DNA from 3 places in the Methylomonas sp. EFPC3 genome. Region 1 is predicted to be linked to each of the others. Evidence: riboswitches for the same ligand, from Rfam matches in the RefSeq annotation. Region 1 holds a riboswitch; each other region holds the start of a gene.

The links. A riboswitch is a leader RNA that binds a small molecule or an ion and turns the genes downstream of it on or off. The one in region 1 is predicted to bind cyclic di-GMP.
Region 2: linked by a shared signal. The riboswitch ahead of PL263_RS03495 (filamentous haemagglutinin family protein) and the one ahead of PL263_RS10575 (hypothetical protein) in region 1 are both predicted to bind cyclic di-GMP.
Region 3: linked by a shared signal. The riboswitch ahead of PL263_RS13740 (hypothetical protein) and the one ahead of PL263_RS10575 (hypothetical protein) in region 1 are both predicted to bind cyclic di-GMP.

Annotation. Positions count from the first base shown of each region.
Region 1 is NZ_CP116398.1:2,348,342-2,358,119, forward strand. It holds gene PL263_RS10550 (hypothetical protein) at 1-346, shown strand, start outside; gene PL263_RS10555 (DUF1016 N-terminal domain-containing protein) at 343-780, shown strand; gene PL263_RS10560 (PDDEXK nuclease domain-containing protein) at 871-1,341, shown strand; gene PL263_RS10565 (type I restriction-modification system subunit M) at 1,344-3,269, shown strand; gene PL263_RS10570 (VPLPA-CTERM sorting domain-containing protein) at 3,552-4,211, opposite strand; gene PL263_RS10575 (hypothetical protein) at 4,204-5,298, opposite strand; cyclic di-GMP riboswitch class I at 5,398-5,474, opposite strand; gene PL263_RS10580 (ABC transporter permease) at 5,802-6,809, opposite strand; gene PL263_RS10585 (non-ribosomal peptide synthetase) at 6,811-9,778, opposite strand, start outside.
Region 2 is NZ_CP116398.1:775,099-784,876, reverse strand. It holds gene PL263_RS03495 (filamentous haemagglutinin family protein) at 1-8,123, opposite strand, end outside; cyclic di-GMP riboswitch class I at 8,164-8,241, opposite strand; gene PL263_RS03490 (POTRA domain-containing protein) at 8,549-9,778, opposite strand, start outside.
Region 3 is NZ_CP116398.1:3,063,214-3,072,991, forward strand. It holds gene PL263_RS13720 (beta-propeller fold lactonase family protein) at 1-1,309, opposite strand, end outside; gene PL263_RS13725 (hypothetical protein) at 1,526-2,104, opposite strand; gene PL263_RS13730 (sialidase family protein) at 2,158-3,858, opposite strand; gene PL263_RS13735 (hypothetical protein) at 3,855-4,643, opposite strand; gene PL263_RS13740 (hypothetical protein) at 4,725-5,555, opposite strand; cyclic di-GMP riboswitch class I at 5,630-5,709, opposite strand; gene recB (exodeoxyribonuclease V subunit beta) at 6,241-9,753, opposite strand; gene recC (exodeoxyribonuclease V subunit gamma) at 9,743-9,778, opposite strand, start outside.

The DNA of each region.
Region 1 (9,778 bases):
AGCCGACACGATCTTCAACGATCATTTAATCCGGGTTTGCCTCAAGCCGGGCATTGATCCTGAGTATGTGCGTTTTTGTGTAGAAGCCCCTTCAGCTAGGACTCGAATCGAAGAAGCAGCTTCGACATCTGCGGGCCAGCTGACCATCAATCAAGATGTTATTGGTGGCATAGAGGTCCCCGATATTTCAATTAACGATCAACGCCGCATCGTCACCGCTCTGAAACAACAACTGGCGGAAGCCGATGCCCTGCGCGCCGCGCTGGAGCAACAACTACGCGATTTGGACGCTTTGCCGCAGCGCATCCTCGCCCAAGCTTTTCAAAGTGGAGCACCCATCGCATGAGCCTCACTCCGCAATCTGCCGATTTCGCCGACATCGCCCACCTGATAGCCCAGGCCAAACAGCGTGCGGTGCAGGCCGTCAACACCACGCTGATCGAGCTGTATTGGTCGGTGGGCGAACGCATCAGCCGCAAGATTGCTGCGTCGGATTGGGGTGATGGCGTGGTGGAGCAGCTGGCGCGGTATCTGGCCCAAACCCAGCCGGGGCTGCGTGGATTTACCCGCCGAAACCTGTTTCGTATGAAGCAGTTTTATGAGGCTTACGCCGACCATGAATTAGTGTCACCACTGGTGACACAATTGCCGTGGACGCACCACCTCATCATCCTCAGTCAGAGCCAACGCCCCGAGGAACGCGAGTTTTACCTGCGGCTGGCGGTGCAGGAAAACTGGAGCGTCAGTTCAAAGCGGCGCTGTTCGAGCGCAGGGTGTTAAGCCCGGCAAAAGTCTCACCACTGGTGAGACAAACACACCCCGAGGCAACCAGCCTGTTTAAAGACAACTATTTGCTGGATTTTCTTGACCTTGCCCCAGGATCATGCCGAAATCGACCTGCACCGTGGTTTGCTGCAGCGGCTGAAGGATTTTTTGATTGAGCTGGGACGTGATTTTTGCTTTGTGGACAGTGAATATCCCGTGCGGGTCGGCGGGCGTGACTTTGCACTGGACTTGTTGTTCTTTCACCGTGGGCTGAACAGCCTGGTGGCTATTGAACTGAAGGTGGGTCGCTTCGAGCCGGAATACCTGGGTAAGCTGATTTTTTATTTGGAAGCGCTGGATCGGGATGTCAAAAAATCACATGAAAACCCGGCTATCGGTGTGCTGCTGTGTGCCAGCAAAGACGACGAGGTGGTGGAGTATGCGCTGAGCCGCAGTTCATCGCCAGCGCTGATCGCCGAATACCAAACCCAATTGACGGACAAAGCCTTGCTGCGCGCCAAGCTGCATGAGTTTTATCTGCAAAACATCCAAGCCTTGAACGAGAGTGAAGACTGAATATGGCCCGCCCCAAAAGAAACGATAAAGCCCCCAAGGCCATTGCCTCCACTCAGTCGCTTTCGGCCTTTGTAAAAAGCATCTGTGATGTGATGCGCCGCTCCAACTGCGCCAGTGCGCTGCAATACGTGCCAGAGCTGACCTGGATTTTGTTTCTGCGGATTCTCGATGCGCAGGAAGCGCGCGAAGCGGAACAGGCTGAGGTATCGGGCAACGATTTTTCGCCCGCGCTGCGCAGCCCCTACCGCTGGCAGGACTGGGCCGCGCCCTGGTCTGACAAGGCCGGTCACCCCAAGATATCCGATGGCAAAGTCCAAGGCTGGAAGCGGCAGGAGCTGTTCGCTGCCGGGGACGGCAGGCTGTTCGACTTCATCAACAAAGAACTGTTACCGCATCTGCACGCACTGGATGTGGACCCGCGCACCAATCTGCCCAACCCGGCAGCCAGCCCGAAGCAGCGCATCATTGGCCGCATCATGACGGCGGTGGAGCGGGTGCGCGTGGATGACGAAGCCAACCTGCGCGACATCCTCGACCGGGTGCATGAAATCAGTATCGATCACATCGACGACCAGCACTTCTTCACGCTGTCGCAGGTGTACGAAGATTTGCTGCTGAAGATGGGCGAGAAAAATTCCGACGGCGGCCAGTTCTTTACCCCGCGCGAGGTGATTCGTGCCATGGTGCACACCGTGAATCCATCGCTGGGTAAAACGGTGTACGACCCCTGCTGCGGCACAGGTGGCTTTCTCGCCGTGGCGTATGAGCATGTCGAGCGCAAACTGGGCAAAATTCCCGCGTCTACCGACATAGAGAAGCTCAAGCACGATACGTTTTTCGGGCGGGAAAAGGAAAATCTGGTCTTCCCCATTGCGCTGGCCAATCTGGTGCTGCATGGCATTGACCAGCCCAATCTGTGGCATGGCAATTCGCTGACGCGCCGCGCCACTTACGCCGAATTGTTCCGCCATGCGCCCGCGCAGTTCGATGTGATCCTGACCAATCCGCCGTTCGGCGGTAAAGAGGGGCGCGACGCGCAGAAGAATTTTGCATTTGAAACGGGCGCCACCCAAGTGCTGTTCGTGCAGGACATCCTGTCCGAACTGGCGCCGGGTGGCACCTGCGCCATCGTGCTGGATGAAGGCTTGCTGTTCCGCACCAACGAAAGCGCCTTCGTGGAAACCAAGCGCAAGCTCACCGATGAGTGCGATCTGTGGGCCATCGTCAGTCTGCCGGGCGGTGTTTTTTCCACCGCAGGTGCGGGCGTGAAGACTAACCTGCTGTTTTTCACCAAGGGCAAGAAGACCGAACGCATCTGGTATTACGATCTGTCGTGGGTCAAGGTGGGCAAGAAAACCCCGCTGACGCTGGCGCACTTCGGCTTTGGCAAGGATGGCGAAATACTGGCGGATGATGCCTTGCCCGCTATCCTCACTACCGACTGGCTGGCCGATGAAGAAAACGCAGGCAAGCCTTTCCCCAGCTACGCCCGCATGCTGCAACACCACGGCCAAGCCGAGGGTGCCAGCCGCTATTCCTGGACGGTGGATTTCACCGCCCGCCGCGCCAAGGCGCGCGAGGAAATGCAGCCGTTGCAGGACAAGGCTGCTGGCATCAAGGCAACTGTGGTGGATCTGAAAGAACGCCTCAAGCAACTGAAGAAAGCCAAAGCCGACGCGAAACAGATCGAGACATTGGAAACGGATATTCGCGAGCAGGAAAAAGCGGCTCGCGATCTTGAGGCCGAGGCTGCAGCCATCGACGCGGCGGTGTTCGACCTGAAAGCCGTCAACCCCAACGCGGTGGCAGTGATTGATGACCGTACGCCGGGTGAAATCATTGAAAGCATCGCGGCGCAAGGAAGGATCGTGGCGGATGCTCTGGCTCGGTTAAATCAGCTGATGGCCGCACCGGAAGCGCAAGCGTGAAAAAAATCAAAGCGGGCTTACAGTTCCGCAAGTGGGCCGCGGGCATCATCGAGCAGTCCTCGGTGTAGTACCGGAAATACCCAATATGTATCAAATCCGGCGAAGGGTCTAGCTTCGCGGGTTTTTATGTCTCACAGTATCTCAGGAAAACCGACACTGCCCGGATGCTGCAGCCCGACGGCCAACCGACGGCACGACATGGCGGCGATGGCTACGCTCAGGCCGTAACAACGTCGATGAACGACTCGGAATAACCCAGCCGTTCGTTTATCGACATCCGCATCAAGCGGCTTTTTTCCGATAGCCGGCCGCGCCCAATCCGAGTGCGCCGCTCAGGAACATCCAGACCGCGGCAGGCAGCGGGACTACCGTGGTTTGAAAACTGAAGGTGCCGATACGGGCGTTGGCGGCTCTAGCGACTTCGGCACCCAGATGGTCGAAGCCCCAACCATACCCCAAACTGCCGTTCAAGGTGAGAACATTGCCGGTTAACTGCGTTGTCACGTCGAACAATTCGAAAGCGACGGCGGAAAAACCGACTTGGTTATAGATCACCCACGCCGAACTTTCCGGCGTTTTTTGCTGCTCCGCCGGGTTGTATGCCAGGATCATATCGGCCATTAAGACTCTGTTGGTCGGTGGATCGACATCGACTCGATAACGCATCCCGCCGGCCAAGCCGATGTTTCCGGTCGCGGTGGCGGCGATGTTATTGGGATCGAAGCTAAAAGTCGTCGGGCTGTTGTGCCGATTGGTCGGATTGGGTGCGACGCTTGCGCCGTTCACGGTGAACTCAAGACCGATTGCGGAGATTTCGTTCGCCGCATAGTTCGTGAGATCGACCGGCGTGTTGGAGTCGCGCAACTGGGCAAATGTTTTCGAAGCCGCCGAAGCGTCGAAATACTCTTCTACATAAATCGACGGCGCCGGCGTGTTATCCAAGTCGATTCCGGCAGCGAACGCGTTCCGGTCCAGGTTGAGAATCAACGAACCGCCGGCCACGGTGGCGGCGTGCGCGGATGTCGCGAGCAGCGATGCGGCGATCGCGACAACGTTTAAAGATTTCATTTTGTTTCCTTGTTTTAGAGGTGATTCCAATACCGGCCCTAACTGAAAATCCCAGGCGGCCGCGCCATTGCTGGCGGAAGCGTTCAACGCTCGGCGCTAGATCCGACGCCGGGTTTGAACCGGTGTAACTGGCGGCTGGGATAAATTGGCTCGGCACCGCCGATATTGCCGGGCAGATCGACGACGGTGCCGGCTGGCGGCTTAGGCGGACAATCTGATTTTTTCCGCGCGCTGAACCCAATAGCCCCAATAATCCGCTGCCGAATAGCCAAACGGCCGCCGGTACCGGTACTGCCGATGGCGTCAGGCTGAAAGTGCCCAGCTTGACCGACTGGCTACCATTCAACAGCAAGTTCCAGGAAAAGGATTGAGCCGTGAAATACACGTCGCCGCTCAGCGATAACTCGCCGTTGGCGTTAACCGATTCCGAGGCATTGACCAAACGGAACAGTGCCGGTTGGCCAAAGCCGTTGCTGTAGGTGAAGATGTCCCATTGACCGGCGGTTTTTTTCAAAAAGAAATCGGCGGGATTCAGATAGGTGCCACCAGCCGCCGGCTCCATCCGGAAAGCGCCGCTCAAGCCGATTTGCCCGGCCGCGGTGTTGCCGGCGTCCATCGTCGTGGCTTGTTGCTTGCGAGCGGCCCCGTAGTTGATGGTCGAGGTATTGCTATTGACCGCCAACGACACGCTAAAGGTTCCGGTCTGGCTCAGCGCGACGCCTCCGGTTGTATCCAGAGTGATCGGCGTGGCGTTATGGTTTTTATCCCAAAAATTAGCGATATACCAACCTTCGGCACCCGGTATAGCCGAAGTAAAGGCGGAATTGTCGATTGTTAAATTCGCCACGCCGCTAACAAGAGCCGCGTTGGCATCGGTTGTTGTCAACAGTCCGCCGAATAGACCGATTGCCAGAACGCCGGCCGAGGCCAATTTGTGGCTATGTTTTTTAAATAGATACATGGTTTTTCCTTGTAGATTTATCGATGGTTAAGTTATGCGGCGGGTTCCAAGTTTGTAAATCGACGCGGCCGACGCCGTGTCTATCGGCAAACCTTGCCCGCCGGTAACCCGGCCGTCTTGTTCCAAGACCCGTGGCTTTCCGGCTCCGCCTCGCGGCGGGTGTGGCGTTGCGCCGCAATCCTTGCGGCATCGCTGCTTCCGCGAACGATTACTGCCTGAGCTTCCAGCAATTCCTTCCAATAACTCGAGCTCCCGACGGTCTCCTCACAAAACGCAGGCGGAGTTGCGGCGTAGCGACGCTGCAACGGAAAGGCCGCGAAGGCAGATTAAAGTCGGGTTTTCGAGTCAATTAGCGACGAGCAAACACTAGGCCAAATCTGATTCGCCTTGAATAACAAGGCTTGGCACGGCGAATCCGGCGCCGGCCCTCGAAAACTAAGTTATCTCACGCAATCGCCGCGTGAAATCCCGCGTCGCCGCCGGAACTGACGCGAATCCGGGTGCTACTCTTCCACCCATCTGAAGCGCAGCGCAGCGCTGGTCAGAAACAGCAGTGTCATTGCCGACAGCGTCAATAACGCCGGCGCAATATCGCTTAATCCGGCACCGTCTATCATCACGGCGCGCGCGGCTTGCAGCATGTGGGTCAGCGGAAAAATCAGCGTCAGGTTCTGCAACAGCGTCGGCGCGCCTTCCAATGAAAACCAGACCCCGGACAGCAAAATCATCGGCAAGGTCAGCAGGTTCAGGATACCCAAGGCCAATTCTTCGCTGCTGGTCCTGCTCGCCATCAACAAGCCGAGGCTGATCAGGGTTACCGAACCGAGTACCGCAATCAGCGCCAACAGCGCAAAAGCACCCTGGACTAAAAAATCGAACAAGGCGTGCATCGCCACAAATTGCAGCACAATCGCCAGCATCAACATCGCCAACCGGCTGGCGACTTGCGCCGACAGGAATTCGAAGGCGTTGACCGGCGAGGCTTTCAAGCGTTTAAGCACGCCGTTTTTACGGTATCTGACGATGGTGAAACCGACGCCGAACAGACTGCTGTGCATGATGTTGATGGCTAGAATGCCGGGCAAAACCCAGTCGAGGTAGCGCACCTGCCGCCCGGAAACCACTTGCTTTTTCCAGGTCGTAGTTTGATCGCCGGCCAATAGGATTTTTTCCAACAGGTAGCCTTGCGCGGCACTGTCGTTGATCCAGTAACCGTCTTCCGAGCCACCCCGGACCACCATATCCAACTGATGGTGCTGCAGTTTGGCTAGCGCCTTATCCAGCTCGGGGTAGTCGATGAACTGCAAATATTGGGTGGTCTTGAATGCGCTGATTTGCGGACTTGCCTCGCCGACCACGCCCACTTTAAACAGCGCGGTATCCTTGTCGTTGAATATCGCCGCGATGCCGACGATCAACACCACCGGAAACACGAAATTCCAGACCCAGGTGGCTTTGTCGCGGATCAATTCGATATTGCGGGCTGTTAGCAATGCCAAAAAATACTTCATCTCAACTTCTCAATGAGTGGCCGGTTAATTTAAGAAACAGGTTTTCCAGATTCGGCGTGGCGACCGTCAAACCTTCCAACGAAATATTCAGCCGAGTCAGTTGGGCGATCGCCGCTTCCACATTGGCGGTGACGAACTCCACCGTTTCGGCGCCGGCACTCACCGCGAACGGCAAGCCTGGAAGCTCCGCCAGCCCGCTGGCCCGCGGCAGACGGATCATTACGCCGTCGAAATGCTCCTGCAACAGGTTCTCCGGCGTGTCCTGGACGATAATCCGGCCTTGATCCATGATGGCGATTTCGTCGCAAAGCTGCTCGGCTTCCTCCATGTAATGCGTGGTCAGGACGATGGTCTTGCCGCGCTGTTTGATGTCCCGAATCAAGCTCCAGAAGTTGTGGCGCGATTGCGGGTCCAGACCGGTGGTGGGTTCGTCCAGAAACAAAATGTCCGGATCGTTGATCAAGGCGATGCCCAGCAACAAGCGTTGCCGCTGGCCGCCGGACAGCTTGCGGGAATCGCGGTTGATATAGTCCCCTAGCGCGCAGGCCTCGATAATGTCGTCGAGCGGCAGACTACGCGGGTAAAGCTTCTGAAACAGTTGCAAGCATTCCTTCACCGTCAAGGTTTCCGGCAAGGCGGTATGTTGAAACTGAATCCCGATGTGCTGGCTGTAGCGTCTATCGATCGGTTTGCCGCGAAACAGGACGTCGCCTTTGCTCGGCTTGAGTATGCCTTCCAGCATTTCCAGCGTAGAGGTTTTGCCGGCGCCGTTCGGTCCCAGCAAGCCGAAGCAGGTCCCGGCTTGCAGCTCGAAACTAACGCCGGCAACCGCCGTCGTTTCTCCATAGTGTTTCTCCAAACCACTGACGCTCAGCAGACTACTAGTCTGGTCCGGCTCGACCAGCGGCGGCACGGCGAGCGTTGACGGCTGAGCGGCCGGCTCGGGATTCAGTTCGCGCAACCAAGCCGCGCAATACGGCTGCTTGACTACCGTGAAATGCTCACCCTTGGCCTTGATCACATTGACGGCTTGAAAATAATCGTCCCACTCGTTGGCCGCCAACCAGCCTTTACTGCCTTCGGCGATCACCAGCGTCACCCGATACGGCAACTTGGCGGTGTAACGGTAACGGGCGGTAATCGACGCCTCGGTCACTTGCCAGATTTTCCGAAAATGCCCGGCGTCCAGATTCGGAACGATGTCAGCCAATAACGACGCAAAGCAGTCTTTCCACTCCGCGTAGGGCTTGGTTTTTAAAATTTCGGCAATCGCGCCGCGATAGGGCTCGGGCGAAATTCCGGCGTTCGTCAGCATGAAGTTGCAGAATGCCTTGACCGAGGCCTTGTCCACGCTGCTTTGCCGCAGCAACAAACCGCTATCGATCAACACCACTTCGCCGATTTCGTAAGCCGAATCTTGCAACTGGCGCAGCATTTCGTAGACCACGGTGCCGCCGTAACTGTGCGCGTACAAATTGATCCGCCCTTGCGGCCAAACGCTTTTGATCTGGGCGATATTGTGCGCGGCCATGTCCTCGACCGTGGTCGCCGGCGGCTCGTCGCTATAGCCTTTCATTTGCAAGCCGTAAACCGGCCCTTCCCGCTTCAGGCACTCCGCCAGTTCGAAATAGCCGTCGCTCAAGCCGGGCATGCCCGGCACGATAAACGTCGGAATCCCCGAGCGCAGATTGAGCAAATACGCTGAATTGGTCAGTTTTTCCAGCGGGCGCTCTAGGTAATCGCTCAAGGCTTTTATCGTCGGATATTTGAAAATATCGGCAAGATTCAGCGAGCTGTCGGGGAGAATGGCGTTAATCCGGCTGATCAGTTGCACGGTCAGCAAGGAGTGGCCGCCCAACTCAAAAAAATTGTCGTTCACGCCGACCCGCTCGACGTTCAACAGCGCCCGCCAAATTTCGGCCAGTTGTTGCTCCAGCTGGCCGCGCGGCGGGCTGAAATCCCCGCGCCCGGCCAGCCAGCTCTCGGCTTGCTGTGCCAGTGCCTTACGGTCGATTTTGCCGCCCGGCGTCATCGGCAGGGTATCGAGTGCCAGCACCGCCAGCGGCACCATGTAATCGGGCAAGGTGCGGCGCAGAAAAGCCTTCATGACTTCTGGCTCGGGCGGATTGCCGTCGTGGGTATAAAACGCCAACAGTTGCTTGTTATTCTGGCGTTCGCTGACGACCAGCACCGGCAGTTTGACAGCTGGATGCCTAGCCAGCGCAGTCTCGATTTCGCCTAACTCCACCCGAAACCCGCGAATCTTGACCTGATGGTCGCGGCGACCGATAAAGGCCAGATTGCCGTCGTCCAACCAGCGCACCAGATCGCCGGTTTTATACAGTTTGCCGGCACCGAACGGATTGGCGATGAATTTCTCGGCGGTCAATTCGGGCTGATTCAGATAGCCGCGAGCGACACCGGCGCCGGCGATGTGCAGTTCGCCCGGCACGCCAATCGGCACCGGTTTGAGTGCGCTGTCCAGCACGTAGACTTGGGTGTTGGCCAGCGGCTTGCCGAGCGGTATCGCTTGGTCGGGATCGTGGGCCGGGTCTATCGGGTGCAGCAACGAAATGACGGTGGTTTCGGTCGGGCCGTAGGTGTTGATCACCGCGATGTTCGGGTTGCGTTGCCGCCAAGCCCGATAGTTTTGCGCTTCGGCTTTTTCGCCGCCGATCACCACCCGGCTCAGCGCGGTGTCGCTGAAGTCTTGGTCCACCAGCGTATGCCAGTAGGCGGTGGGCAGGTTGATCAGACTGACTCGGTGGCGTTGCAGCAGGCTTTTTAAGTAAGCCACATCGGTGAAACGCTCGCCGTCCATCATCACCACCGCCCCGCCGCTGAGCAGGGTCGGAAACACTTCCTCGACGAAGATATCGAAGCTGATGGTCGAAAACTGCAACACCCGGTCGCGCTCGTTGAGACGGTAGGCGGCAATCGCGGCCAGATTGTGATTGACCACGTTGCGG
Region 2 (9,778 bases), 1.6 Mb from region 1:
CCACTGCCCTTGCCCAAGAAATAACTGCCGCCGACAATATCTCCGTCGGCCACCACGGCCATCGTACCGCCGCCGTTGACCTGAACCTGATTCGATAAAAAGTCAAAGCTACCGGCGGTACTATTATCTGCAACCCCTATTTGCTTGCCGGTGGTCGGCATCATGACGTCTAGATTATTAATATTACCGCCAGCCGAGACTTTAACGTTGCCGCCGCCGAATGAACCGACATTTTGTCGAAAAAAGGATTGTTTAGCCGTAGTTGCGGCCGCGTTCTGAAATTGCAGATTGGGGTTATTAGTCGGTATATAACCAACGGTCACACCCCAGGCAGTTGCCCGCTGCCCGCTGTGGTCGGCGGTGTCGGCTTTCCAGTTACCGATACGGAACAACCAGTCGTTGAAGTCGTTATTATTGACGACCGCCCCGTCGATATTACCGCCCGCTTTCAGAGTCAAATCACCACCGGCCACCGGATATTCGGTATAAAACAACAGGCCGACGAAACGGTCTTTCAGCGTGCCGTAGGGCGAGTCCTGAGTCGGCCGGCCGGCGTTGTAAATCGACGACGAACCATCGGTGAAGGCAATATCCTTGCCCGCCACAACATGCATATCGCCGCTACCGGTCCTGATCACGGCACCGGAGCTCAGTTTCATCGTGCCCGTGTTGCCGGTAGCATTAATATCCGCGCTGGTTTTATCGGCGCCCGCCACCAAATGGTAGGACCACGATTCGCCACCCTGCAATTTATCGACGATGGTTGCCGAACCGCCGCTATAGGTGAAGGTTACGTTTTTAAAGCCGTCAGACAGTGATTTTTCCACGTTAAAATCGCCCGTGGTTTTAATCACCAAACCGCCGGCAACATCGTCCCAGAGGTTGGTATCGGCCACATCGTCGTAACGCCATCCCATCAAATCCCATTTATCCTTGAGCGCCAGATCACCGGTGTAATTGATTTCAACGCCGGCTACCAAACGCAAACCGTCGGCCAAATCCGCGACGTTGTGCATGTTCGCAGCCGTCATGTAAACCGAAGTCTGGTTTTGAATCTTGGTAATATCGGCTGCATTGATTTGGCCATCGTTGCCTAAATCGGCATTGGCGTATTTTTTGACGCCTTCGGCGTAGAACTTGCTGAAGCCTTCCACCTTGCCGGCAACCGGTTGCACATTGATGCCGTTAGCAGTACGCAAGGCCCGCAATACTACCGAACCGCCCTCAGCGCCGTTGCCCCACACCGAAATGTTCGAACCAGCCTGAATATCGATGCCGCTGATATTGTCGCCATCGGCATCCACCGCCGACAGCAACACCTTACCGCCCTTGGCACCAACCTGGGTACCGTTTGCGGTTAGATCGGCACCGGTCGCCAGTACGATCCGGTCACCGGCATACAGGTTGACATTGCCGCCCTGACCGGTGCCATCGGCATGAACCCCAGCATCCAGATTGATCGAGCCACGATCGGCGACCAACGTAATTTCCTTGGCATTAATCGCCACACCCTTTTGCAGAATATCATCGCCACGCGAACGCAGATAAATCGACTGGTTTACCCCGGCGCCGGCCACTACCGACATCAACTGATCGAAACGGATCGCAGGGTCGAATCCGCCGACATCGAACGCCGCACTACCCTCCTTGGCTTGCAATTTACCCAGCAATACCACCGATTTTTCGGCAGCGGCAAACTCCACGCTGCCGCCAGCCGCGCCATTGCCGCCGCTGTTGACACTAACCAGCGAATCCGCCCCGGTCTTGACGATACCGTGATCGGCAGCGGCCCGGAAATGGCCGCCCGACGTATAAACCGCCTTATCGGCAAAAACGACCTTGCGTCCGGCCAAATCGATACTGGCCTGGTTACCCAAAATCACGTCACCTTTCAACGCTGTAAGCCCCAAACTACCGGAAGGCAGCAAAGCCTTGGCATTGAAGCTTATCGTATCCGCTGTAAATTCGATCGCCCCGCCGAAACCGTTGGCGGTGGTCGCGCCGCCGCTCAAACCGATGACATTCGCTTGGCCGCCGACATTGACCGTCAACTTGCTGCCGCCGTCCGCCGTCAACAGGCCGGCATTCAGGTTCAAATCCTTGCTAACTTGCAACGAACCGACGTTGCTGGCGGTGAAGACTTTATTGGCAGTCAGGTTGGCTTTATCAAACCCGGCCAACGTGAACAGGCCTTTACCCATCACCACGGTATCGGCGCTGAGATCCAGATGACCGGTACCGTCGGCGGCTTGGTGATTGCCGGCACCGGCTAGATTATGCAAATCCAGCCTGCCGGACGCCAACTTTGCATGGCTGGTGCCGCTGCCGTAACCGGCAAGACCTGCAGCGTTGATCGCCAAATGGTCAAAGTAAATCGCCCGAATATCGCCGTTATCGTCTCGTTGGAATTCGCCGTCCGCCGCCAATCGGCCAACGTTACCGTACACCCCGATACTATCGCGCGCGGTCAAAATCAATTCGTCGACGGTCAGGTCGGTCAATTTGCGGTTGGATAAATTCAACGCATTGCCGGTCAATCCGCCAACTTCACCGATATTGATGACGTTGGCCGCCAGATTTAACGAGCCGCCAGTCATATCGATGTCGCCGAGCAATTGCGACGACTGGCTGGCATCCAAAAGAATCGAACCTTTATCCGTTTTCAATACGGAACCTTCCGCCAGATTCAACTGGCCGGCCGTTCCGTTCGTACCAGTGCGATTCAGGGCCACTTGCCCGCTACTGGAAACCCTTAACAACGCGCCATTGCCGCTGACGTTGAATACGCTATCGCTGCTGCTTAGGGCCCGATCTGCAATCAATTTGGCACCACTTTGCAATTCGACGTTTTCGGTCGCGGCCACGGCAAATTCGCTACCGTGAATCTCGGTATCCGCGTCGAACACTACTTCCTGTGCCGTAACAGCCAAATCGGTTTCGTTGGCGTTGCCCTTGTTGCGGCTACGCGCGCCGCCCAACAACAAGCTACCGACGCGTAATTTGTTCAAATTCTCGGCCAGAATTTCCAACGTTCCGGAAATCGGCGTATCGCTGAGTTGGTTGGTGACAACGATACGATTCGCGGCAATATCCATTTTCGAACCGCGCCCGCCGGCCAGCGCGTCGCTGATGAAAAGGCCATCCATGACCAGACGGGTCTGCGCCACCAAAGAGATTTGGCCGGCATCAATCGACAACCCGGGACGCGGCGCATCTTTCTTCAAGGCGTTCCGGGTGAAAAACTGATCTCCCCGATTGATGTCATAGCTGGAATTTTGTCGGACATCCGCGCCGTTTTCGATTTTGAAGCCACCGGTCCTGGCATCAGCCGCACGGCTGCCGGCATGAATAAAGTAACCGGACACGACGGATAGGCCATCAACAGTGGACTGCCTGACAGTCAGGTCTTGGGTACCGGCTTGCGGTGTAATCAGGAACGCACCAGGCAACAAGGCGTAATGGCTTGGCAAAATCGCGTATTCACCTGCCGGCAACTCGTCACTACCGCTCAAGTAAATAGTGGAACCTGGCGCATACGGAAAATTTTGCGACTCGTAATGGTCGTAGGGTGCCAACTGGCTACCCAAAGTCGGCAAAATCGCAAAACCGCCCTGGTAAGATGCGCGGCCCGGCTGCAGATAATCGAACGAACCGCCCGCGCCGGGCTGGAATTCATAAGCCTGAAGATCGCCGCCACCCGACACGTCAATGCGGCTGCCGGTTTTGATATCAATTTCCGGCGCATCGAAAATCACCCTCTTTTCCGGCGCGGCTTCGAACACCAGATTGCGTATATCGTCCAACGGGTAAAGCCAATCCAGGCCGCCCTGTGTCGCGCCAAACGGAATCACCATGCCCTTGGCGGAAACCGAGGTCACGCTGTTGTCGCCCACTGTCATTTTCGATGTAGCTTGCAGGTTGATAGTCCCCAACGGCGCCTTCAATACGCCGTTCTGGTTGATCTGCGCCGCCTTAAAAGTCAAGTTACCGCCGGCAGACAATGGCGATGCGTCGGTATTGCTACCGGAAATCGTGATTGTGCCTTCAGGATTATTAACGACCGCAAACGTGAAATCGCTCAACGTGGTCGGATAAATCTGCGTCGCCCGCAAATCCAAATTCGCTGCGGTCACCAAGCCGCCGACAAAATCGCGTTGCTCGTCGCCGTTACGCAAACCGACGCCCCGAATATCGTGAGCGCTAATCAACGCAATCCGGTTAAAACCGTTCCACTGGGTAGCGCCGTTCAGTTGAATCCAACGCGCGTTGGCAGTGAAACGACCTTCGCCCGCATCGGCGTTGTTTGCCAAGTTGCGATCCAGACTGGAGCCGATTTGCAAGAAACCGGTGTCCAGACGGATAGTACCGGCGGCACCGCCATCGATGCCCACGGCATTGATGGCCGAGGCATCAATCCTAATGCGCTCGGCGGCTTTAAGCTGCACGTCCCCCAAAAATCCGACGCTGCCGATACTGCTTAAGGACACGTCGGCAAAACCGGCGGCGTCCACCAAATCCGCCCGCAACAGGGCTTTGCCGAGTAGATCACCCGCAAAATCGTCGCCGAATTTAGCCGTTCTGGACAATGATCTTGGCGCCGACTGTACGATATTGATCACCAATGGATCGGTCGGAAACGGTATATTCGGTTGGTCAGGCAAAAACCGCCGGGAGCGGTTCAGTGAAACCGCCAGCGAACCGCCCAACAGCTCCGGCGAGCCGGCCCGTGCCGACATCGAACCGTCCATGACCACCCCCTCGGCGGCGGCGATTTTTATCGAACCGGCGTTGGAACCGACGATTTTTTTGGCGTACGTGAAACCCAACCGGGTTGAAGGTTGCAAAATATCAACGGGCGCTCTAGTGCCGGAAACGTTGAGCTTCGAGCCTTCTTCCAGGACCACCGCGCCGCGCTCGGCATAGAAATTGATCACACCGCCGTCTAGTACTTGGCCGCTTTGATAGCCGAATTGGTCGACCGGATTCAGGCGTGTCGTGCCGGCAACGGATAAGTTGGCGTTGCCGCCAACCCATATCGCCTGACTCGCCAAATACTCTTGAGCTATGGTTGGACGTATTTCCAGGGAAATTCGCCCGGCCAGGGCTTGCAATAGACCATCGACAAAAATGTTGCCGCTGTTACTCAGCAAGGTTATTGACGAACCTTTGTCGGCGATGACCGCGCTGCCGGTTTCGATGCGGGTATCCAACTGGGAGCTCAACTCCAAATTGAAAGCTTGCCGCAGGTTTTCCGGCAATAACTCTAAATGGGAAAAATCCCGAAGACTATGGCCGGACGACCGGCTCAGGTACGAGGCATCCAGTACCAGATTTTTGTTTTTTAAATCCAATTGAGTTGCGGCAGCGACCGTCAACCCGGCAAAATTACTATTCAGCTTAATTTCGGAGAACCCTGATTCCTGATCGAAACCAAAACCGCCGTTAGTCACCGTCAGACGCATAGGATCTGTCAAAGCCGATACGAGTACATCTCCAATCAGTATTTCACCGCTGCTGATCGATAAACTACCACCTTTGGTCAACGACGCGGCACGCACTAGACCATCGAGGTGTACGGTCGAAGCTTGCCCCACTGGCCCTTTGGCGCTCAAACCGATACTGCCGCCCTTACCGGCAACAATATCACCATCCAATTTCAGTTGGGCACCGCCATCCGCAGATATCGAGGAACCGGCCTTCACATAAAGATTACCGACCGAGCTAAGTTTGACGCTGCCGCCGTCCAAGTAAAGCGGATCCGTCTGCGCCGCATCGAAACCAGCCTGAAGATCGTTAACCCAGCGCCCCGATACATCCAGAACCGCCTTCGAACCGATATGCAAGTCGCTGGGCAACTCCAGCACCTTATTCCCTTCGCTGTCCGTTAGCAGGCCGCTGTTCAAGGTTATCGAGCCTCCGGCCGCATGAACTTGTCCGAGCACGTTAATTGCCGCGCCGTCGCCGTTGGCGGACATGGGGTGACCACTGCCAAGCGCCTGCACAGAAAACTCTGCACCCGGCACCATTCGAATATTGGCGTCCTCAGCGACCGTCGCGCTGCCGTTTACGCTGACAACGACATGCTGCACATTGGAACGATTGGTTAAATCGGTAGAAAGCACCAGATCAACTGGTTTGCCCTTGTCATTCGTCGGAAACAATTGATTCAGGCCAATGCTTACCGAGTCCTTGCCGGTTTGGAAACGCACGTTCGAAAACGAGTTGGCAAATGCCGCTGAATCGAAAATAAAAGTTCCACCGTCAGGACGCGCGCTTGGCGAACGCTGGTACAAGCCGGCGTCGCTACCGGCGATCAAACGCCCATTCCAAGCCATATTAGGCGATTTAATATTCAATGATCCGGCGGCATTGGCTTCACGATAACCCTGCTCATACGTACCCTGCCCCAATTGTCCGAGCGAATTCCAAATCTTTTCCACCCCCCACTTCTTGTGGGTCTGGGTGACTTGGCCGATTATGGCAATGTAGGTCTCTTTGGGATCGGCGTCGCTGATATCCACAATCCGCCCATAGTCGGTCATCAGTTTGGTGGTATTGATATAACCGCCCTGATAATCCACATAACCGCCGGAGATATCGAAAGTTGCGCCATCGTTAACAATAATGTCGCCGCTGGATGATAAATTGATTTGCCCGCCTTCTCCCAGCCGTTCGTCAATTCCTCGACTTACCCTTGCCTTGGCGCCACTGGTATCGACAATTTTCGAACCTTTTCTCAAATCGACGCGAACGGTCTCTCCCTTCAAAATACCGCTTCTCTGAACCGGCGCGTCGCGTAACTCAAAACTTTGTACGGAAATTTCAGCTACATTGCGCTCGATAGGCGCTACGACACCTTTAGTCCCGGAAACATCGACCACAGCTCCTTTTTCAAAATAAATCCGGCCCTTGGTTCCTAGCGTTGGAGTGGCTAAATTGTCCGTGGCTTTGATATTGACCTGGCCGGAGGGCGCTTTGACCGTTGCGCCGGATTGCATATGCACGGTGTTGCCGGTAATTTCGATATAAGCATTCGGTTGCGCTTGCTCGTCGATAGCACTTCCTCCGGCTTGATCCGCAACCACTTGAGTCACGCTACCCGCAGCCAAAGTGGTTTTGGCCTCGGTTCCCAGGCCGTCGCCCAGGTCCGTATCACGGCTGGTTTTGGTGGCTACCAACGTATTGCCAAGCTTACCGTGCTGTTCCTGTGCAAGTAGACGAATCGAGCCGTTAACCTTAACCGAACTGGTGGCGTTGATGCGGCCTTGCTGATTCACGGCAAAACCGGCCATGGTCACGTTGCCTTGTCTGGCGACAATATCGCCAAAATTGGAAACCTTACCGCCGGTATCCACTTCCACTATCAAACCGGCAAACGGACTGTTTTTGTCGGCTGGTTGTAGATAAACCTTGTCCTGGCTCGCAGCGAGAATCACCTGACCCTGCTCTTCGGACGTTAGAGTGCCTCTATTCTCGATTTTGGGAGCGGCAATAATGATACGCCCGGCTTTATCCGTATGAATTTTGGCGCCCGCCTCAATGAGTATTTGTACCGTCTTAGGGTCTAAGGCGTCGCCGGGTTGCATCGGTTCGATAGCAAGCGCTGCTCCACCGTCTTCATCGTAAACTTTCGCTATACCTCGATTGAAAATCTGATCGGTAATGTTCAAGGTACTCGCCATGAAGCTATTGGCATTAACGACCGCTTCCTTACCGAACACGAAACCGTTTTTGTTGTACAGGTAAATCTGGCCGTTGGCGATGATCTGGCCGAAGATTCGGCTGGGGTCTTGCTGATTGATCCGATTCAAAGCGATCGATTGGCTATTCGGCTGCACGAACTGGACGGTCTTTCCCGCATCGACGTTAAACTTGTCCCAGTTCAAAATCGCTTTGTCGGTCGTTTGATCGATGCGCAGGGTATTGCCGATAATCTGGTTGGTCGCGGCGCCGCTGGTGACCCAAGTTGCCGCCGGAACCGGCAGGCCGGTGTCCGCCCAAGCCGCACTGGCACTGCCCACCAGCATGCCGCCGGTCAGCGCCAGACGGACGCAAGCCACCAAAGGATTGAGTCGGAACGGTTCGCAGGATGTCTGCCGTGGAAATGCCGCGGATTTGGCCATGTCTAGGTTGCCTCGATCAATTAAGGTACACCAGCGCTCTGGCGGCAACCCGGCTGTCTTAGCATAAAGACCCGTAGCTTTCCGTCCCCGCTTCGCAACGGGTTTGGCTTTAGAATGAAATTTAACTACTTCAATTTATTTTCAATAAATTCGCGTCGTCATGGGTAAGTCGATCAAAAAGTTATTCGGCACCGCGCAATTTAATTACCAGATAGACCCAATTATCAAACGACCCCTAATTGCGCATATTCGACAAAATTTATTAAAAACCAACAAACCTCAGTTTAATATTTAAACCTGAATTAATAATTGTACCAAGGTATTAAATAAAATTATGTCAATATTATGACAACAACGAATTTGAAAACCAAAACCCAATTAAATAAATATTACAAATACATTAAAAAATACTGCTTCGTATTATTTTAAAACTCGGTCGCAATATTAAAATGCACGCGCGGATCGCCGCTTTGCACCGGCGCCAGGGTCGTGAACGGAATGCCGATATCCAGCGCGCCGCTGAGTTTGCGCCACATTTGAAACCGCACACCGAAGCCGCCGCCGCTGAGGAAATTGCTGCGGACGTTGCCCGGCAAGGCGTTCTTGATCCAGCCGCGGCCGACGTCCAGGAAACCCAGCAGCTTGAATTTGTTCAGAAACTCCCAGTCGCTCGGCCCCAGATGCGGCGAGCGCAGTTCCACCGAACCGAACACGGCATCGTCGGCCAGCGCCTGGGTCTCGAAATAACCGCGCACGCTTTCGTCGCCGCCCAACGAGAATTGCTCGTTACTGATCAGCGGCGTATCGGCCACTTGCGCCGCGACGTGGCTGTAAACTTCCATGCCCAGCGGCAGGTCGTGCTGGAATTTCAAATCGCCGGTCAAAAACAGGTAGTTGGCTTTGGCCAGATAGCGCTTGTTCTCGAATTCCTTCTGGTTATTGCCCAAACCGCGGAAGGAGAAATGCGCGCCTATGTCGAAACTGGTAAACGATTCGGCGCCGCGCAGGCTACCGCTGTATTGCGCTAGAAACGGTGCGTAGCTGATCGGCGTCTTGATCGAATCAGCGCTGAGCAGATTCACGTCTTCCTGAAAGTCCTTGTAATCCATGCCCAAGGTCGCGGTATGAAAGTAATCCGCCAAGGGTTTCAAGGGCTTGACCAGGCGGGCACCGTAGATGTTACCGATACCGATCACCGACAAGGCGCCGGCGTTGGCGATTTGCGCGTTGGAAGACGAACTGACCGCATACAAGGCCAGCCGACTGTCGCTGTCGAACAGCGGCATGGCATAGGTACCGGCCCAAACGTCGACTTCCTGATTGTTTTCCGGCGAGACTTGGTACATCAGCGACGCACTATGCATCTCCTGCCACAGATTGTCGTAACGCAGCGAAGACACCAGTCGCAAGCGCGAGGTGCTGGAGGTATTGCGGCCGTTCAATTCCACCTTGCCGTGAACCGGCAGTTCGTCCTTGACGTTCAAATCCACTTCCAGCGTGCCCGGGGTCTCGCCGGCGCGGAGCACCGGCACGATCTGCCGGTCCGGGCTTTGCCCGGCCAGTTGCGTCAATTGCTGTTGCATGCTCTTGAAGTTGGGCACGTTGCCTTCCGCCAATTCAGGCACGCCGGCCTTGATTTTGCCCAGCGAGAAATA
Region 3 (9,778 bases), 710 kb from region 1:
CGGCGCTGTTGGGAGTAAATGTATCTTGTTCCAACTCCTGGGTACTGTAGCGCGCCACTTCGCTGGTGCCGTAGGCCGCGACGTACAGGGTTTTGCCGTCCGCGGTAACCGCCATGTCCAACGGCAGCGCCACGCTGTCGGCATTTTCCCGATTCGGAATCGGCGCGCAGCAGCGGCTGTAATCGATGTGTTTGTTCAAATGGCGTGCCACCACTGCCGGACTGCCGCCCAGCACGCTGATTCTGTTTTCGCTGAAATGGCCGCGCACGGTCTGGCCGTTGCTGTATTCGCCGGCACCCTCGAAACGGTTATGGTTTAACGCTTCGGTATTGGATACGTAAACCTTGCCGTTAACCGGGTTGACAGCCATATTGAACAATACGGTACCGACCCCGCTATAGGCACCGCCGGATTTAACAACCGGCGGGCTGGCACCGGCGTCGATGGCAAAGACATCAAGGTCCGGCAGCGAAAACGGCACCATGTCGTCCCACTGCTGCCCCAGTTCGTCCAGCCAATGGCTGCCGTCGTAGCGGACGATCAAGCCTGACTTGGGCTGCACTTCTCCGGCATGATTGGTCGCCGGTCCCGGATAAACCCGGTTGAACGGCGGCGCGGTACCGCGCTCGACCACGGCGTCGTTCAAGGTCATGCTACCGTTACCGGTCTGAAAACCGGCGGCGTAAACCGTAGCGCCGTCCGGCGACGCCGCCAACGCCCGCGGCGTATCGGTGAACAGGGTCAGCACCGCCAGCGGTGATCCGGCGAATGCATCGCCCGGTTGGTTGGCGTCGAAGGCCCAGACATCGGCGCGGCCCACACCCGGTTTCGCGAGTTGCGGGTCGCGGTCGGTATTCTGGCCGCGATGTGCGGTCGTGACAAAGGCGCGGGATTTGCCGGGACCGGCAAAAACGATGTCGCGCGGCTCGTCCCCAACCAACAGGGTCCGGGTCACTCGGCCGCTGCCGTTCTCGTCCAGATTGACGATACTGACGCTATCGGATAGATGGTTGACGACCCAGATTTCCTTGTCGTTTCTGACCGCCAAGGCGACCGGCTCCAACCCGACCTGGACCGATCCCAACGGCACTGCACTGCGGTCGCCGACCCGGAACAATTCCAGCCGGTTATCCGGCGTGTTCAAGGCAAACAGTAACTTGCCGTCCGGCGACAGCGCCAACGGCCGGACTTGGCCGCTTTCGAACAGGGTAAAACCCGATTGCGCGTTTGCCGGCAGCGGACACCATGCCGGCAACAGCATGACAAAGCAGAGCCCACGCACGGTCGCGCGGCGAATCGATCCCAACATTTTGATCTCCTCCTGACGGGTAAACGCGGTGCCTATCCGCCGATACTTGCTGCTCAGAGAGCAGTCGGCCGAATAAAACACCCTCGGGTAATGCACGCGACACGGCAGCGGCAAGAAGCGTAGCGACGGCCACCCTTCCCGCGCGTAAACGCATTCGCGGCAAGATAAAGGAATATCGAGACCCGGCCGGCGAGATGCGGCCGAGTCGAAACGGCACTAAGCGCGGCGCCGGTACAACAGGCCCAAGCCGGCGGCCATCAAGGCAAAAGCCGGCGGCAAGGGTACGGAAGCGACAGCGATCGGCGTCGCGGCGGCCTGCAGCGGATCGCCGTTGGCATCCCCTAGCGCGTTGATGTTCAGGCTCAATTGGCTGCTGCCGGCCATCAGAAAATCGAAATTGAGCACGGCCAGGATGAAACTGTCCGCCTGTAATTGGTTTAGTGTCGCCGCACTATCCAGAGACAATTCGAACAGATTCAACCGGCCGGCGCCGGCCAGTGCCGCCGCCGACGGACTCAAACCCAAATCCAGCGGGTCCAATGCCTTACCCGAAACCGGATCGCCGAATACCGCGCCGACATACGCTAAATGATCGCCGTCGAAAACCAGGTCCAAATCGTAGGCTCCCAACGACGGCGCCGCAGCATTACCCAAGCCGGATATCGAAACGCCGACGCTAAGCGACGAAGCGGTCTGCGTGATCGGCACCAGGCTCAATTCGATCGCGGCCCCTGCCGTTCCCGATATCGATAATAACCACGTAGCGAGCAGAGTCAGGCTAAAACGGTTTTTCATTTGCGGTATCTCCTTATGTTTGATGGACTGGTCAACGGTCCGTGGAAATTTGTTCAGTTGGTCGCGCACTGCGGCCGGGTACAGGACTGCACCAGTTTGCGGGCATCGAGAAGGTTGACGACGCCGTTACGGTCGATGTCGCGCGGGTCGCCTGCGGCAATCTTGCTGCCGCGCGCCGCCAGAATCCGGTTAATGTCGACTTGGTCGACATCGCGGTCGCCGTCAAGATCGCCGGCCACAGTGATGGCCTCGCACACGTCCGGCACATGGTTGGTGTTGGTGTCGCCCACCCGGCGCCGCTCGATGTCGGTTACATCCGATTGGCCGTTTTGGTTACAGTCCGGAAACACGTTTAGGTAGTACACGTCCTGCTCGCCGTTATAGGTTGCGGTGTAGGCCAGGCTGGCCCCGTCCTTGCCCGACACCAAGGTGGAATAGTCGCCGATCTTGGTGGAGCCGTGCGGGTAAGCGATTGTGGTGTCGAATGCCGGGCTGACCGGAACGTTTTTGCTCCAGGTTTGCCCTCCGTCCCAGGAGTAGCTGTAATACAGCCGCGACACCTTGTAATTGCCGCTATCGCGGGTGTCGTACCAGACGGCATCGATGCGCGAGTTGGGCGCCACGCCCATCATGCCGAACCAATTCCAGTTATTTTTGCTCTGCGCGTCGTCGTTGATGCGTATCGGCGCGCTCCAGGTGTCACCGCCGTCGCTGCTGCGGACGAAGGTAATGTCGAGATTGTCCGCCCCCGGCGGATCGACCGTCGCCAAAACGTAAAGATGGCCGCGCATCGCGCTGGCCGAGCTATCGACACCGACTTGGACGTCGCCAGTAGGCCCGTATTGGTTGGGGTTTTGCTTAAACAAAAATAGCGGAGCCAGACCACCCAAGTCGATTTCGCGGGTATCGAAGGTCGGGGTTTGCGCCGGATCGCGGGCATTCAACGACCGGGAAAACAGATGGTGATGCAGGTTACGGTCTTGGTGTTCCTCGTCGAATTCCGGCGGCTCCCGTCTGCCCGCCAGATACAGCTCGCCGTCGTTGCCGACCCGCATCGTGCCGAAGGTCGGGGTCTCCGGGATTGCCAGCGGCGGCTGGAAGCTGGCGCCTCTGTCGATCGAGCGGACGAAGCATTTTTCCGCCAGACAGTCGCGCCAATTCAGGTAGACATGGCCGTCGCTGGTGCCGCCGCTGCGGTCCACGGCCATTTGGGCCTTGTCGCCGCCTTGGCCGTAAGCGAACACCGGTGCTTCCCAACTGCGGCCGCCGTCCAATGATTTGATGACCTGGATGTCTTGGACAAAGGTATAACTCGGATCGAAATGCAGGCTCTGGTAGTAAAAATTGCCCAAGGCGTCGACATCCAAGGTCGGATTGCTGCGGCCTTCGCCCGGGGTGATCGTGCCGTTGAAATGCCAATGCGCACCGGCATCGGCGGTATAAGCCCATCCGCCTTGCCGAAACGACGAGTCCACCGAATCGAACTGGCGCCAGGAAACCACCATATTGGCCGGGTCCAGCGGATTGATCGCCAGGCTCGGTTCGTTGGCGGCATCGCCGACGATATTTTTGCCGTCGGCGGTGACATTGACTTGGGTACTGATATAAGCGCCCTGGCTGTATTGATTCGCGATCGCGGACTGCGTCCAGCCGGCGGTCAGCATCGAAGCCGCCAACGCCGTCACCAAGCGCTTCGCCGGGGGCGCGTAACGGCGCGGACAGGTGCTAGCCGCTTGTCCTAGGTCGATTTTCATAACATGTGTCCTCTTGGCTTGCGGCAAAAGCCGAAGCCGGCCAAGCCGGCCGCGAACAACGCGAATGCCGGCGGCAGCGGCACCACCGCGGTTTGCAGATTGAAATTGCCGACAATCGCATCGCGGGTACCGTTCAGGTGGTCGTAGCCCTCTCCCAAACCCAGATCGCCCGACAGACTGAAGCGGCTGGAATCGAGTCCCATCACGACGTTGAACAGGTTGTAAGACTGCGAGCGGAAAGAAACGTGGTTGTACAGGCTCCAGGCCGAGCGGCCGCTAGCAAGGTCGATATTGGCGGCGTCGTATTCCAAGGTGTAATCGCCGGATAAAATGCGATTGAAGTCCGAGCCGGTATCGACCCGAAACCGGAACACCCCGGCCAAGCCGATAGCACCCGTCACCGTGGCCTCGAAATCGGCCGGATCGAAATCGATGGTCGTCGGCTTGCTCCGCCGGTTGGTTAAGTTGGTGACCGAGCTGCCGTTAACGGCAAACGTCAATCCGGTTGCGGGAATCTCCGCCACGCCGGGTACCAGGTGGTCTTCCAAAATTTGGCTATAGCTCCGGCTGCGCGAGGCTTGCGCGTCGAAAAACTCTTCCAGGTACATCGACCGGGCAGGCGTTTCGTCGATATCCACGGCGGCGGCCAACGCGTCGCGATCCAAGTTCACGACCAACGAGCCGCCGGATACCGTGGCGGCCTCCGCCGGGGATAACAACGCCGTGGCCAGCAACATACCCCAGCCGAAGCGGAGCGCCGAAAATCTAGCTAAATGAATACTCATAGTCATGCTGAGGGAAATAATCTTGAAAAGCGGTGCCAACCAAGCCGAAGCACCCGGGTATGCCCGGGTGCGAAAGCCGGCTTAGGCCGGAATGGCTGTGCGTTTACGGCGAGTGGAGGCCATCACGCCGAACAAACCGCTACCGAACAACCAGACCGCTGCCGGCACCGGAACCGCGGCCGGAGCCGGAGAAATCAGGCTGAAGGTACCGGCACGGCCGGCTTGGCTGACGCCGTCGCCGCCGAACAGGAAGGCGCTGGTGCTGGCGGAATACCACAGTTCGCCGGTAAACAGCAGTTTGTCGCCGTCGGTGGTGACGCTGATGTTGCGGGTATCGTAGGTGGTGGACGAGAAGCTGACGTTGTTGGTCAGAGCCCAACCGCTGTTGACGCCGTTATTGCGAGCGGCGACGTAGCCGAATTGGTAATCGCCGGATAGCAGCGTACCGGTGAAACTGCCGCGAGTCATTACCACACCGTTTAGCCCGGCAACGCCGCTGGCGGTAAAGGTCGACGAGTTGGTCAACGCGTCCTGACTGCTTCCCCACGTTAACGTGGTCGCTTTGTTGTTGCGGCCGCCGCTACCGAACGGAATGCCGGTACCGGCCAAACTGGACGGGTTGATGTCGAACGACAGCGTCGCAGGCGCCGGGTAGGTATCGTTTGCCACGCCAAGCATTTGCGACACATTCATATTGTCCGCCAACGACTTGTCGAAATAATTGGCGACATAATACGAAGTGATCGCGCCGTCGCCCAAGGTCAAGCCCGACAACAAATCATCGGGATTGTCATAGGAAATTTGGAACACCCCGCCGTTCAGCGTGCCCGCACTTGCCACGTTAGCGATTGCCAGCGCGCCAGCAGCCAGGACGCAGCGTAGCCGCAGCGATTTCGATCCGATCTTTTGCATACTTTTTTCCTAAATGAAAGATATAAACGCTATAAGCGGCTTGAACGACTCAAGCCGTCGATGACTCTCGCACGAGAGGCGGCCCGGCTGTCTCGAGCTGGCGAGATCCGCGGCTTTCCGGCTCCACCTTGCGGCGGATGTGGCGAAGTGCTCCCTCCTTGAAAACCGGACGGCTGGACCCCGAACGGCATATTCCCTTAGTGAGCGGCGGTTGCTAACGCACCGGTCGGGCGGGCCACAGCCGCCACCAGAACGCTGGCAAACGCTACAACAGGAGTTCAGCAGATACCGTGCCAGTCCTAACAAATAAAACCAGATGCCGATTCAGCAGGCTGGAGCGGGAAGCCGAGCGGCTGAAATATCAGGAACGGCGGGGCCGGACAGGGTGGACGGGAGATTCGAGTCGCGATTGAGAGAATGGATGTCCGCTAGAGCTTGGTCTGATGACGACAAGCCCAAGCGATGAAACGGACGACGGAAGTTAGGGGATTTAACCCAAACACCCCCTAAGCGGCAAATGGTAACTTATTGTATTGGCTGGCTCTTTGGCTGGATATCGGCAAATCCCGATACCGGCCTGGGTGATTTAACATATTTAGATTGTCCCTGGCCGGATCGACGCCGCCAAGCTACCACGAGAATAGGCAAAATCGGATTTTTAAATCGTAGCAGCGCTGAAAATCCGCTAGGTACGGAAGAACACATCGGCCAGATCGCCAAGCAGACCTTGCTCCGGGCGGTCGGCGAACACACCGCTTGCCGGCCGCTCGGGCTCCATGCCGCGCACGAACAAGTACTTGACGCCGCCGAAATGGCGGGCGTAATCGTAGTCCGGCAGGCGTTGGCCCAGGTATGCGTGCAACACCAGACTGTACAGCCAATATTGCAGGCCGTAATTGTGTTCGCGCATGGCCTGCAGCAGGCTGGCCTGGCTATAGTCCGCCAAGGCGTTGGTTTTGTAATCCATTACAAAGTAGCGGCCGCCGTAACAACAGACCAGATCAATGAAACCGGTCAGATAGCCGCTGATTTGTTTGGAGTCCAGCGCCTGATAGGCCGGACAGGCGGCCAGGATCCGGTTGATACGGGCGGTATCCACCCGGCCCGGCATGGACAGGTAAAACGGCATTTCCTTGATGCACTGCGCCGGCTCCAGATTTTTCAGGCAAAACCCCGGATCTTCGCTGAGCGGAGTGGCCGTTACCCGGTACAGCACCTCGCTCAAAATTTGCGGTTGCGCCAACTGCAGACCGTAGCGCAGGCAGGCTTGGGCGCTGGCGCGGCCGATGTCGCGCCGCGCGGCCAAGTCGGCAAACGCCACGGTCTCCAGCAGGCTGTGGATCACGTTGCCGGTGTGGGCGCCGCGCGGCAGGGCTTCATCGCCGGCCGGTTGGCCGTGGCTTTCTTCGGCTTTATCGGCCGGCAGTTCCGGCGTCTGCTCCAGGCTCAGCGCCGCCAACGCGGTGTAGCTGCTCATTTGCCAGATGCTGTGCAGACTGCGGGTTTGGCGACGATGCGCCAACGCCAGGTCGGCAGCACGGCGGTCGGCCGGCAATTCGGCCGGCTCGCCGGCCGCTTCGGCCGGTAGCAGGCGGTACTCGAATAAATCCGGTTCTGCGCTTGCCAGCTGTTGCAGCACCTGCTGCTGGCCGGCGAAATCGCAGTCGGCGAATTCGAATAAATAGGCCATGGCCGAGTCGTTGGCCCGCTCCTTGGTGCGGACGTCGGCCCAATTCAGATAGCAGCGGTACTTGGCCCGAGTCAACGCGACGTAAAACAAACGCAGGTCCTCGGCCAATTCTTCGAACAAGGCTTGTTCGCGGCGTTCGGCGAATTGTGGCGAACCCAGGTCGGCGACCATCGTCCCGTGTTCGTGGCATTGCACCAAAGCGGTTTCGGTTTTCAGCCGGTCGCTGCGCCGCCATAGATCGGGACAGAACACCAGCGGGTACTCCAGGCCTTTGGAACTGTGCAGCGTGACGATCTTGATCGCGTCCTCGTCGCTTTCCAGCCGCAATTGGCGGTCTTCGCTACTGTCTTGCGCCGCTTGCTGGATCGCCCGCCGCAGCCAGTCCAGCGTCTTGCTGATCGCCAGATGCTCGTCGATCGCCGCTTGCTGCAGCCGCTCGGCCAAATGGTGGATATTGGTCAGCACCCGTTCGGCTTGGGGTTGCTCCGACAGGTGTTGTTCGATCCGCTCCCGCCGCAGTAGTTGCTGCAGCGTCGCCAGCAGGCCTTGGTTGCGCCAGCATTGCAGATAGTCCTGAAAGCGCGACACCCAAGCGTCCAGCTCCGCCTCGTCCTGGCTCAGCCGATACAATTGCTGGCCGTCCAATCCAAACCACGGCGTGGCCAACGCCTGCTTCAACAGATCGATTTGGCCGGCGCCGGCCACCGCCCGCAGCACGTGGTACAACTCGAAAGCTTGGATGGAGGCGAATACCGACTGCTTGCTGTTCAATACTGCCGGTATGCCGGCCGCCAGCAACGCCTGTTGATAGGCCGCGGCAGCGGCATTGCTCCGTACCAGAATCGCGATGTCGCCGGCTTGCACCGGCCGTTCCGCACCGTGCTTTTCGGCGATGCGGCCGGCCGTCAGTAGCCGGCTGATTTCGGCGACGACGGCGTGCTCGATCAGCGCCGAGACTTCGCCGGAACTGCCTTTGCGCGCGGTCCAATGCTCCTGCTTGCCGGGATTTTTATCGAGCTGCCACAGGACCAGCGGCGCGCCGGCGATACTGCCGTCGCCGGGCTGGCGGCCGGCCATGACCGGCGTGAAATCCAATTGATCGAACAAAAACGGTTTTTGCCGGCGGAACAAGCGGTTCACCGCCTGCACCAGATGCGGATGAGAGCGCCAATTGTGCAGCAACGTGTAATGCCGGTCGGCGCGTTGTTGGGCGGCGAAGTAGGAAAAAATATCGGCGCCGCGGAATTTGTAAATCGCCTGCTTCGGATCGCCGATCAGATATAAATAATGTTCCGCGCTGGCAAATACGCCGGAAAAGATCCGCCATTGCTTGGCGTCGGTGTCCTGAAATTCGTCGATCAACGCCGCGCGGAAGCGCAGGCGCAATTCCGCCGCCAGCAAGGCACCGTTGTCGCCGTCCAGCGCCGCCGCCAAGCGGGTGATCAGGTCGTCGAAGGACAACACGTTCTCCCGCAACAGGCGCCGGTCCAGTTCCGAACGCAAGCTGGCCAGCAACGCGGCGCGCAAGGCGACCGGCAACCGCCGCACCGCATCGGCCAGAGCCTCGAACGGCCCGCAATCAATATTCAGACCAGCCAAGTACTGCTGCTTCTGCTCCTCGGCCGGCAACGGCTTGTTCTTGCTGCTGCGAAATTTGATGCCGCTCAGACCGGCCAGCAACGTGACTTGGTTCAGACAGTCGAAATCCGGCAAATCCTGCTCCGGGTCTTGCAACCACTCTGCCAGGGTTTGCAGCCGTTGCGGCAAACCGGCGGCGAAGCTTGCGCTAAAGTAGCCGGCTTCTAGCGCATCGATCAAGGTTGCCGCTACCGTCGGCAATTGCGCAGCGGCCGCCGCGCGCAAGGCCGGCAGCGCCGCCAAATCGGCGTCCAGATCGGTATCCAGCGGGTAGGCGTTTTGCTGCAGATCGATGCGCAGCACGCTATCCAGCAAGGCGTCCGGAGTCGGATAGGCGCGCAGCAGCAATGCGGCTTGCCAGGCCGGGCGTTGGTAGATTTGCCGACGCCAGAAGTCGTCGGCGCACTGCAATTTCAATTCGGCAACGTCGCCGCTCAGTTCGCAATCGAACAACTGGCCGCTTTCCAGTGCGTGTTCGGCCAGCACCCGTTGGCAGAAACCATGAATGGTGAAAATCGCCGCCTGGTCGATATCGAGCAGCGCCAGTTCCAGGCGTTGGCGAATGCTGGCGCTATCCAGCGTCAAGCCTGCCAGCCAGGCGGTAATCGCCGGATCGTCGCCCGGCGCCGGATGCAGCAGAATGTGCCGGGCCTTGACCAGGCGGGCGCGGATGCGGTCCTTCAGTTCTTCGCTGGCGGCTTTGGTGAAGGTCACCACCAGCAGTTGCTTGATGTCGAGCCGGCACTCGACCACAAAGCGCAGTACCAGCATCGCGATGGTGTAAGTCTTGCCGGTACCGGCACTGGCTTCGATCAGATTGATGCCGGTTTCCAGCTCGCCGCGAGTGGCGTCGAAGGCCTTACTCTGCATGCGCCGCCCTCCAGGCCGGTTCCAG